3 regions of the Priestia sp. JV24 genome follow, and region 3 is predicted to be linked to each of the others. Evidence: riboswitches for the same ligand, from Rfam matches in the RefSeq annotation. Region 3 holds a riboswitch; each other region holds the start of a gene.
What was found. A riboswitch is a leader RNA that binds a small molecule or an ion and turns the genes downstream of it on or off. The one in region 3 is predicted to bind thiamine pyrophosphate.

Region 1: another riboswitch for thiamine pyrophosphate. It lies ahead of tenA (thiaminase II); the one in region 3 lies ahead of thiT (energy-coupled thiamine transporter ThiT).
Region 2: another riboswitch for thiamine pyrophosphate. It lies ahead of OK414_RS02605 (thiamine phosphate synthase); the one in region 3 lies ahead of thiT (energy-coupled thiamine transporter ThiT).

Annotation. Positions count from the first base shown of each region.
Region 1 covers NZ_JAPCIN010000015.1:315,466-319,337, forward strand. Annotated here, with positions in the region: gene OK414_RS10935 (aldehyde dehydrogenase) at 1-1,064, shown strand, start outside; gene tenA (thiaminase II) at 1,093-1,782, opposite strand; TPP riboswitch at 1,878-1,975, opposite strand; gene OK414_RS10945 (TspO/MBR family protein) at 2,202-2,948, shown strand; gene OK414_RS10950 (hypothetical protein) at 3,251-3,433, shown strand; gene OK414_RS10955 (sodium-dependent transporter) at 3,610-3,872, shown strand, end outside.
Region 2 covers NZ_JAPCIN010000009.1:71,086-74,957, forward strand. Annotated here, with positions in the region: gene OK414_RS02580 (amino acid ABC transporter permease) at 1-27, opposite strand, end outside; gene OK414_RS02585 (amino acid ABC transporter substrate-binding protein) at 11-832, opposite strand; gene OK414_RS02590 (fluoride efflux transporter FluC) at 1,157-1,573, shown strand; gene crcB (fluoride efflux transporter CrcB) at 1,574-1,963, shown strand; gene OK414_RS02600 (hypothetical protein) at 2,011-2,226, shown strand; TPP riboswitch at 2,388-2,489, shown strand; gene OK414_RS02605 (thiamine phosphate synthase) at 2,611-3,234, shown strand; gene thiO (glycine oxidase ThiO) at 3,218-3,872, shown strand, end outside.
Region 3 covers NZ_JAPCIN010000016.1:172,418-176,289, forward strand. Annotated here, with positions in the region: gene OK414_RS13320 (ethanolamine ammonia-lyase subunit EutB) at 1-501, opposite strand, end outside; gene OK414_RS13325 (ethanolamine ammonia-lyase reactivating factor EutA) at 528-1,946, opposite strand; gene thiT (energy-coupled thiamine transporter ThiT) at 2,103-2,711, opposite strand; TPP riboswitch at 2,744-2,844, opposite strand; lysine riboswitch at 3,019-3,203, shown strand; gene OK414_RS13335 (amino acid permease) at 3,306-3,872, shown strand, end outside.

The sequences.
Region 1 (3,872 bases), on a different contig from region 3:
AACCGTATGGAGTCGCGTTAATTATTGCTCCGTGGAACTATCCGTTTCAATTAGCACTGTCTCCTTTAGTAGGAGCGATTGCTGCTGGAAACACGGCGATTATAAAACCTTCTGAATTAACGCCTAGCGTATCTCGCGTTATACAAGAATTACTGGCTGAAGCTTTTGACCCAGCATTTGTGACGGTGATTGAAGGCGCTGTAGAAACGACAAGCCTGCTTTTAAAACAGGCGCTTGATTATATTTTCTTTACGGGAAGTGTAAATGTAGGGAAAATTATTATGCAAGAAGCAGGGAAGCAGCTTATTCCAGTCACGCTTGAGCTAGGCGGAAAAAGTCCGTGCATTGTACATGAAGACGCAAACCTAGATCTTGCAGCGAAGCGAATTATGTTTGGTAAAGGGATGAATGCAGGCCAAACGTGCGTTGCTCCTGATTATTTGCTCGTGCATAAAAAAGTGAAAGCGCAGCTTGTAGAGAAACTTCGCGAAGCAATTTCTCAATTTTACGGTAGTAATCCACTTGAAAGCAACCGCTACGGCCGTATTGTCAGTGAGCGTCATTTTACTCGGCTAGTTGAGTTTTTAAAAGACGGAAATGCTATAGTTGGAGGCAGGTACAATAAAAACACGCTAACAATAGAACCTACGGTGTTAAGTGAAGTAAGCTGGACATCAGATGTTATGCAAGAAGAAATCTTTGGGCCTATTCTTCCTATGATTGAATATGAAACACTAGACGAAGTCATTCATAAAGTTCAAGAAAAAGCTAAGCCGTTAGCTCTTTACTTATTTACAGAAAGTGAAGATGTGCAAAACGTGATAACGGAGCGCCTTTCATTTGGAGGAGGCTGTATAAACGATACGCTTATGCATATCGCTACGCCATATTTGCCGTTTGGCGGAGTGGGAGAAAGCGGCACGGGTCAATATCATGGAAAAGACAGCTTTCAGACATTCACTCATTTTAAAAGCATGCTGTCTCAAACAACCAAGTTTGATTTGTCATTCCGCTATCCTTCGGAAAAACAAAGCTTGAAAATGATCAAAAAACTATTGAAATAAAAGAGCCTCCTGATAGGAGGCTTTTTCGTTATTTTGAAAGTAAAAGCTGAGAAAGCGGCCATTTTTCTTGGGTATATGCCATTTCCCAAAATAAATACTCCAGTTCACAGCTTTTGATGAAGTGATCTTTCATACGGTTACGTTCTTCTTCAGTCGCTTGTTCGGCGAGTTCATCAAGCTTGTTACAAAACCATTGTGTTGTGCCATTCATTTCTTCATTATTATAAAACTGAATCCATTCATAAAAAGGATGAGAAGGAGATGGATTTACTTGTTCTGTAATGCGCTGGCCAATTTCAACGTACGTCCATGGACATGGAAGAAGCACTGCAATGATTTCTGCTAAGCTGCCTGTATGCGCAACACTTGTCATATGGTTAATGTAGTGGCTGGCCGTCGGTGAAAGCGTCTCAGTGTGAAGGTCTTCATAACGTACGCCTGCTACTTCACAAAAATTATTGTGAGGGTGTACTTCACTATGTAATACCGTAGAAATGCCGGCATTAAAGGCTTCCATTTCGGTACGCGTGCGGCATTTTGTTAAAGCAGCGCCGTAAATGCGAACAAATGCTGTTAAGTATTCGTAATCTTGAGAAACGTAGTGAATAAGCGCTTCTTTTGGCACGTTTCCTTCAGCAATTCCTTTAATAAAAGGATGGTTAAAAATGGCTTCGTAAATATAGTTTGCTTCTTGTCTTAATTGAGATGAAAATGACATCAAAATCCTCCTTTAATATGAGGAAGTCACAAACAAGCACATAAAGGAAATAAAAAACACTCCGTTTATAAACGGAGTGGCAAAGGACAGTAAAAAACTGAACATTGCCACTTTCCTACGCTGGTATGAGCCAGATCAGGTTCAAAGGGATCAAGAAAACTTGTCTCAGCCGGTGGCACCCCTAGTGGACTTCCTATTAATCTACGTTTAACTTACCATATATTCTGAAAAATAGAAAGCGTTATGGGGAATTGTGTGCTAACAACTTTTCTTTCTTAAAGAGGAAATTTCTTAAAGCTGTTTTTAATCATTTTTGGTTAAAAATGCATATTTTTAGGGAAGAAGAGGTATTAATGAAGGGAAGAGCCGTTTTCGTCTCCGAAACACTCCCATATAAATAGAAGAAAGGAGAGAACAAAATGGCGAAATTTCGTTTGTATGCTGTATTAAATACAGTAGGCTTGGCTATTACACTACTTGTGAATTATTTAGCAAATGCCATTCCAATAGGAGGCAAAACAACGGGAGAAGCTTCTGCGCAAGTTCCTACGTTGTTTACACCAGCGGGTTATGCCTTTGCTATCTGGGGCGTTATTTATTTATTATTAACCATTTGGGTTATACGCCAATTTTTTGCAAGAGAAGATCAAAAGGAAATATATGCACGTATCGGCATTTGGTTTTTTCTAAACTGTTTGTTAAATAGTGCGTGGATCTTTATTTTCCAAAACGATTACTATAAGTTATCTCTTTTAGTTATGCTCTTTATTCTAGGCACATTAATGATTGTGTATTCCACTATTCAGCATTCTCGAATGACGACATGGTTTATGCGTCTGCCGATTTCGCTTTATCTTGGATGGATTTCTGTTGCGACTATTGTCAATGTGTTTGTCGTATTTCAAGCAAATGGAATACAGCACTTGATTGGCTTAAACGAGTTAACATGGACGATTATTATGCTGCTGGTAGGAGCTGTGCTGGGCATTATGTTTACATTAAAAAACCGAGACGCTGTTTATCCGCTTGTTTTTATTTGGGCTTATATTGCCATTGCAGTGAAGCAAAGTGGAAATCAGCCAATTGTCATTACTGTCATCATTTTAGTTGTTTTATTAGCAATTGCCATTATTGTGGGATTGATTAAACGCTATAGACGTTTTTAAAAAGAAGCTCTAGCTTTTGTAAGCTAGAGCTTTTTATGATGCTCTTTTGATTGTAAAAAAGCAGCTGTAAAAGCAATTAAGCTAATTAAAATACCAAAAGGAACAACAATTGGTACGAATGATAAAATAAATGTCATAAGTGTAACCTCCATATTGCATCGGTGCATAATGAAAAATTCAACTTTTTTAAATTGAAGTTCCGCTACTATAGTATGCTAGGCTTTATGTTTGGAGCCTATATGTTTAGAAATAAACGAAAAAGGCAAAATACGTTACATATAGGTTATATAGGAGGAGTTAAAATGGAAACATATTTAGTTGCTTACACAGATAAAGATGATATGGAATATAAACAAGTGACATGCGAGAGCTATGAAGATGCAGAGCGTACGGTTCTTCGTTTAGAGAGAGAAGGGCATATGCATATTGAAGAAATATCAAATCAAGAAGCCTATCGCGGAGACGAATCATCGTACAGAGAATGATTTTTGAATAGAAACATCAAACTTAAAATGAAGAAGCAGCTGCTTCTTCATTTTTTCTATTCTATATAGATATCGTTTTATAGAAAAAAGTAAAACGGGAATGATTTTCTTCTGCATTTATGGTACAGTACTAATCAGGTGAGTTTTGAGTTTAGAAGAGGAGAGAGTAACATTATATGAGTAAAGGAAATCAGTGGTCTTCACGCCTCGGTTTTATTTTAGCATCTGCTGGGGCAGCAATTGGTCTAGGAGCGATATGGAAGTTTCCATACGTAACGGGAACCAGTGGCGGTGGAGCGTTTTTTGCGTTGTTTATTTTATTTACGATTTTTATTGGATTGCCGCTTCTGTTGGCAGAATTTATCATTGGAAGACATACGGGGAAAGAAGCGATTAGTGCTTATAAGGCAATTGCTCCAAAATCCGCTTGGGTATGGAT
Region 2 (3,872 bases), on a different contig from region 3:
AGGAAAAATATTATTTAGGAGAAACATCTTCGCCAAACCATTTCTTAGAAATCTTTGCGTATGTTCCGTCTTTTTTCATATCTTTCAATGCTTTGTTTACTTCATCCACTAACTTACCGCTGTCTTTTCTAAACATAAAGCCGCTTGCAGCACCATCGGATTTTTCATCCGCGATTTTGATAGGTGCGTTAGGGTGCTTTTTCTTATAGTCAAGGAACGATAATTTATCGTTGATTGTAGCATCAACACGGTTTGCGCTCATTAGTTCTACTGCTTGAGCAAAACCTTCAGCACTCGTAATGTTTGCACCATAAGATTGAGCCATGTCTTTGTAGTTACTTGTTAATGACTGCGCTGATTTTTTTCCTTTTAAATCTTTAAATGATTTGATATCTTTTTCGTCTTTACGAACAATTAATACAGCGCCTGACTGGATGTATGGATCAGAGAAATCGTATTTCTTTTGACGATCTTCACGAATACCCACTTCGTTAGCAATCATGTCAAAGCGTTTAGCATCTAATCCGGCAAACATGCCATCCCACTGTGTTTCTTTGAACTCAGCTTTTACGCCAAGACGTTTAGCTACTTCTTGAGCCAATTCTACATCAAACCCAGTTAGCTTTTGTTTGTCATCATGAAAAGTGAACGGAGGGTATGTACCTTCAGTTCCAATTGTTAATACGCCATCTTTTTTCACTTTATTATATAAATCCTCTTGTGAAGATTTATTGTCTCCATTGTTTGCTTCATTTTTTGAGCTAGAACCGCATGCGGCAAGCACAACTGTGAAAGCTAATAGTAGCGACAAAAGTGCAGCAAATTTCTTCATTTTCTAAACCCCCTAGTATTCTGATAGGAAATGATACTCTGTGATACTAAACAAGAACACAGCAAAAGTCAACAAAAAAAAACTTATACGATTAATGTGACTTAAAATAAGGGAAATATACCTTCTATACACGGTTTGTCATAAGGATACAGAAAGATTTTAAAATTTGGATTAAGTGGATTTTTAAGGGAGATTTGAGGAGTAAAAAGGAAGTTTCATGCGACGATTTTCTCTTTCATTTTTTCATGACTTTTGGTGCAATAAACATATAGTTAAATGTTAAGGTAGAAATAAATTCCTTATGGTACACTTAAAGAAGAATTTATGAAACGGAGCGATATGATGAAAGCCATAAACTTAATCTCAATTGCCTTTGGTGCTATCGCTGGTACATATGCACGTTATTTGCTGAATCTTTCCTTATTATATGCGGGCTACCCAATAGGAACGGTAATTGAAAACCTATTAGGAAGCTTCATACTAGGCCTATTAACAGGATTTTTTGTGTGGAAAAATCCAAAAGAATGGATAAAGCTTGGACTAGGAGTTGGCGTATGCGGCGGTTTTACAACGTATTCAACGTTTGCAGGAGACGTCATTTCTCTCACTCAGCGCCATTTATTTTGGGGAGCCATTTATGTAATGGTCTCTTTAGTAGGTGGAATCCTTCTTGCTTTAGCAGGCTATCTATGCGGTGAAGCGGCAGGGAAAAATTTAGTGAAAGTACATGAGGTGAAGTAAATGAGCATAGTGAGCTTGGCACTTGGCGGGGCAGCTGGAGGAATATGCCGTTATCTTTTGGGTTTAAAAGTTACAAAAACAGTTTCAAACCCTCCTTTTCCAGTATCAATGCTGTTTGTAAACTTGCTCGGTGCGTTTGGGCTTGGTCTTTTTTACGGTAGTTATTATGGAAAGGTTCCGAGTCATGCTTATGATGATTCAATATTTTTAATGATTGGCATTGGGTTTTTTGGTGCCTTTACCACTTTTTCAACGTTCAGTGTGGAAACCGTACAGTTAATTCGAGAAAAATCTTATCGGAAAATGCTGGCGTACGTGGGGATTTCAGCATTTGGAACAGTTGGTTTATTTACAGTCGGTTTACTGGCAGGAACATTTTTATTTAAGTAAAGAGAACGTTTCTAGTAGGGAAAAACAAAAAGACGGAGAAGTAGAGAATGGATAGAAAAGCAGAAGTTTGGAAATACATTTTGTTGATTGTAGCTGTTGCAGGTCAGATCATCGGTTTTTTATTTTTATTTATAAATGTTGTGGCGGCATTTATTTTTTACGGTTTTTATATTCTAACTTTTATTATGTTACTCCTGCTGTTTATATGGGATCGGAAAAAGGAAAAAGACAAGGAAGAATTTGACGACTATACCGATTACTAATCATATAAAAGCAGAATGATGCGGTGCGCCGGACCTCTTACTTAGTAAAGAAGCATAAAAGATACATCTATAAAAGGAAGAGAGCCGTAAGAGCATAAAGAGATATTGTATTTACATCTAGTTGTGTTATAATTTTAAGTGCGAAAACAAAATCAATAAATAGCAATCACTAGGGGAGCTTTTTGAAGCTGAGACGAATGTATTTCGGACCCTTTGAACCTGATCTGGTTTGGACCAGCGTAGGGAAGTGGCGATCATGTTTACATAACGATGCATGCTAACCACTCTACGTTGTAGAGTGGTTTTTTGTATGTAATAAAGCCCTCTACACAAGATGAGGTGATTGAAATTTCTCTTTATTCTGAATGGAAAGGTTTCGATCATGTGGATATTCCTAAATTTCATGTCATTACAACAGATAAGCAGCCAATCGAAGAGCTTCAAAAAGTTTTAACGGCTATCGCGCCTTTTACGGGCGCCGTTCATATTAGAGAAAAAGAGAAAACGGCAAAGCAGATTCAATGTTTACTAGAAAGCTTGCCATTTTGTCGCTCTAAAATTATTGTGAATGACCGAGTTGATGTAGCGCATGCTTTAAAAGTAAAAGGCGTACAGCTTGCTTATCATAGTTTAGACGTTTCGATTGTTATAGACGCATTTCCTTCTCTTATTGTCGGAAAATCAGTTCACTCTGTGGAAGAGGCTTTAGAAGCTGAAAAAGATGGTGCTCACTACATTCTATACGGACATATTTATTCAACACATTCAAAAAAAGGATTAAAAAGTCGAGGGGTAGCAGCACTAAAAGAAGTAGTAGATGCTGTGCAGATACCGGTTATTGCCATTGGAGGAATTACACCTGTAAATGCCAAAGAGGTGCTTCAAACAGGAGCACACGGTATAGCTGTGATGTCTGGTGTCATGCTTGCGCAAGATCCCCTCAAAGCGATTAAACAATATTCTCATATATGGACATCTGGAGGTGGAGAAAATGAAGCAGCATTATGATGTACTGTTAATCGGAGGAGGTATAATCAGCTCTTCTATCGCTTATCATTTGTCAAAACAAGGAGCGTCAGTAGCTATTCTTGAACGCAATCAAATTGGTTGTGAAGCTTCAAGTGCAGCCGCTGGTATTTTAGGTGCTCAAGCTGAAATTGATGAAGAAGGTCCTCTTTTAGACCTTGCTATTAAGAGCAGAAGCATGTTTCCTGAACTGGTGAAGGAACTAAAAGAAAAAACGGCCATCGACGTAGAGCTCATTCAAAAAGGCTTATTAAAAGTTGCTGTAACAGAAGAAGATGCACACGTATTAAAGAAAAAAGCCGCTCAGCACCACGGGTGGGATGAACATGTAAGATGGATCGATGTAAAAGAAGCGCGTTTGTTAGAACCCGGGCTCTCTCCAGACATATACGGAGCCATTACAATACCGGGAGACGGCCAGCTAGCTCCGGCTAAGTTAACGCAAGCTCTTGCTCATGGAGCCTTGTATCACGGAGCAGATGTATTCGAATACTGTGACGTTCATTCTCTTATTATGGAAAGTGAAACAGTAAAAGGTGTACAGACGTCCAAAGGCTCTTTTTATGGAGAAAAAGTAGTTATCGCAGCAGGCTCATGGGCTAAACGCTTTATTTCTTCTG
Region 3 (3,872 bases):
TGAAGGATGATTAGGCTGAGCTCTAGAAGCCAATACTCCTTTTTGGCCGATAGTCGTTTGACAAGTAGTTTGCACTTCTATCTTGGCAGCTCCTTGAATTAAATCTAAATTGGACATAATTTTAGTAGCTGCCGCAATCATTTCGCTGCTTAATCCTTTGCTAAGTCCAAGAAGGTCTTCTCCGCTATGCTGATCGGATAAAATGTATTCTCTTAAATCCCCTACTGTCCATTTTTTGATCATATCGTAAACAGATGAATCAATCTGACTTTCAATTAATGCCGAGACGTTGTCTTCATCTGCGCTGAGCAGCGGGTAGTTTCTGATATCAGCAAGTGTGATATCAGCTAGGACTTGCTTTGCTGCCATTCGTTCTTTCATTGACTCAGCGCTAACTCCTGCTAACTGATCTCCAGAACGCTCTTCGTTTGCTTTGGCCATGATTTCTTTTAAGCTATAAAATGAAAATGTTTCTCCTAATAATCGTGTAGTTTTAAACATCGTTTCCTCCTTGTATATTTAGTAGATTACAATGAAAAAGCGAGCGTTTTAACGGAAACGGAGATCGCTTCTCCAGCTACTGGTAACCCTAGATCGATGTAATCTCCATGCGTAAAATCAATTTGATCTAAACAAATAATTTCTAACTCTTTCCTCTGTTTAGCTAGTGCTTGTCCTAAAGCTTTTGCAATATCTTGTTCGCATAGAACAACGAGGCACTTAGCTCCCTTAAAACAAGCAATAAATTCAGCGCTTATTATTTTTGCTAATTCTTGAAGCATCTTATAGCTGCAGTAAGGAAAATGAGATAAAGCAATAGCAACGGGAGGATCTTCTGCACTGAAAATAGTTGAAGCCTGCATACATGACGCTCGAGCTCTTTCTTGAAACAGCTGCTGATTCCACGTCTCCTCTTGCTGAACGGGTATCTCTATAATCGGAATATTTTTCAGCGGCAGCCGCTTCGACCCAATATATACGGTTGATCCGCTAACCTCTGTATTTTGCATACCAGCACCAATTACAGTAGCGCGCGTTGTCTCAGCGGCTTGAGATACTTGGATGGATTGAAAATGATATGCTAGAAGCGGACCAACGTCTCCATGTATGGCCACTTCTTCCACTGTTTTTGGCTTTTGCTTCTCCATCATTGCTCCTACTCCTCCTGAAACCATGATCGTTTCGGGGTGTATAGAAGATCTTGTATGAGGAGAAACGAGAAGCGTGGAATTTTGATTCAGCGCTTTTACATAATTCACGGTTTCTTCAGCTAGTAATTGACAGATAGACGAGAGCTTTTCAAATGTTGCTTTTTCACCTTCTCGCAGTATTAAAGAATTATTTTTTAAAAATTCAGTTAAATAAGATGAGATGTAGGTTACAAAACCGTCTGAATTCAGCCGAATTAATCTTCCTCCTACATGCAGTGTAAACGTTTCTATCACTTTTCCATTTTGACATAAAGCGATGTTAGCAGTGCCTCCTCCTACATCAATATTGGCAATTACTGCATTTGTTTCAGCGGAACGTTGGATTGCTCCTGATCCTTTTGCTGCTAACATTCCTTCCAAGTCAGCGCCGGCTGTTGCAACAACAAAATCCCCAGCATGTTCGGCTAGATAGTGAAGGATACTTTCTGCATTTTGCTTTCTAGCCGTTTCTCCTGTAATGATCACAGCACCTGCCTCCACTTGATCTAAGGAGATTCCTGCATTCTTATACTCTTGTTCTAGTAGTACCGTTAATCTTTGAACATCGATTTCAACCTCGTTTAGCATAGGGGTGGTATAGATAGAACTTGCATACGTTACGCGACGATCAATAATTTGACAGCCTGGCAGCGTAAACTGATTTTGTTGATTTGCTATTAACAGCTTGCTTACAATCAGCTTTGTTGTGCTTGTTCCGATATCTAAACCTATGCTCGTTATCCATTTCTGTAGCATGCTATCAATCCCTTATCTCGTTTGAATATGGTGATTATCATAAAACAGTTTTTTGAATATTTCACTAACTATGTTATCAAACCTGACACACTTTTGTGTAAACAAAGGTGACAAATGACAAAAAAGACTAAATCTTGGTAGATTTAGTCTTTTTGCTTATGATGAGTGTGATTTAGTTACAATCATTCTTGATGCGGATGGAATTAACAGTGAAAGGATAACTAGACATGATAGCAACGACCCAATCATCGAAATCCCGTTCATCGAGAAAGAATACCATAGGACAGGCATTCCTTTTGGTGCAGCAAATCCCCAAAATATTAAGCCTGCAATGAAATGGCAAAAATAACGAGCGAAACTTCCTATAATTAAAGATAAAATAATAAAAAAGAAAGCTTTTGATCTTTGATTATTAGCTAAGTATCCTTTAATAGAACTAGAGAAAATCCCGCCAAATCCAATAAAGGTAACAGCGATAACATACTCTATAAAAGCTTGCAATGGGGTTAAAATATATGCATTTCCTAAAGCTAATTGCAATATTCCCCATAAAAATCCGGATAAAGCTCCTCCTTTGACTCCCCATCGAAAGCACATAATAAAAATAGGAACCATAGAGAACGAAATGCTTACGCCTATTGCAATTTTTATAGAAGGTAAAAGATCAATTAAAAAAGCCAATGCTGCAAAAATAGCTATTTCAATTTTAGCCTGTAAAGGTAATGCTTTATTCACGTTTCTCACTCCTGTTTTTGAATCATTCATATCAAACGGTTTACACAGGAGTAAGCAAATATATGCTACTATTCCCACATTCCTGCGCTAGCGTTAACTAACAGGTTCGAAGGGTCTGAACAATTTGTTCACTCTCAGCACGGCGGCTCCCCCTGTGGTACGTTCGGATATTTATGTAGTATTATGACAACATTCATTATACCATATGTAACAAAATAGATTCGAGAGATTTCAAAGATGTTTCTATTTTCTGAATCTATTTTTTATAATGACAATCGTTTTAGTATTTGGTATACTTCTTTTATGTCAATTGAATATAAAAAACCCTCATCCTAATCGATGAGGTAGAGGTCGCAGTTTTTAATAGTAAAGTAACGGAAATGCAGAGAACATTGAGGATGTTGCTTGAAAGGAAAAATTGCCGAAGTTTAGATCACTTCTCGGTTGATTTAAGCTGGGGCTGTCTCCGAACAGGAACAGAACTGTCACATCATGCGAGTGATGTGAAGAGCTATCTTCACGGAAGGTTGACGCGGTTTTCAGATTTAAAAGCGCGCACATATACTGCGGGCTTTTTTTATGTTATCCCGTCTCTTTCCGTACATTCGAAAGGAGTATTTATCTATGCAAGAGCAACAAGAATTAAAACGTGGGTTGAAATCTCGCCACTTAACGATGATTTCATTAGGAGGAGCCATCGGAACCGGCTTATTCCTAGCAAGTGGTGGAGCAATTCACACAGCAGGACCTGGGGGAGCGCTTTTAGCTTACGCTATCATTGGCGTCATGGTTTACTTTTTGATGACCAGCCTAGCGGAGCTCGCAGCTTATATGCCTGAAGCTGGTTCGTTTAGTACGTATGCATCTCGTTTTGTAGATCCATCCTTTGGTTTCGCTCTCGGATGGAACTATTGGTACAACTGGGCTATTACAATTGCAGCTGAATTATCCGCTGGAGCCCTTATTATGAAATTTTGGTTCCCAAACTCTTCTTCTATTTTATGGAGTGCCCTGTTTTTATTAATTATGTTTGGGCTTAACTACCTTTCTGTAAAAGGATTTGGTGAATCTGAATTTTGGTTTTCGTTAATTAAAGTAGTAACGGTTATCATCTTTTTAGTTATTGGCATTATGATGATTTTTGGTATCTTTAACAATGAAGCACCAGGGTTTAAAAACTTCACGCTTGGT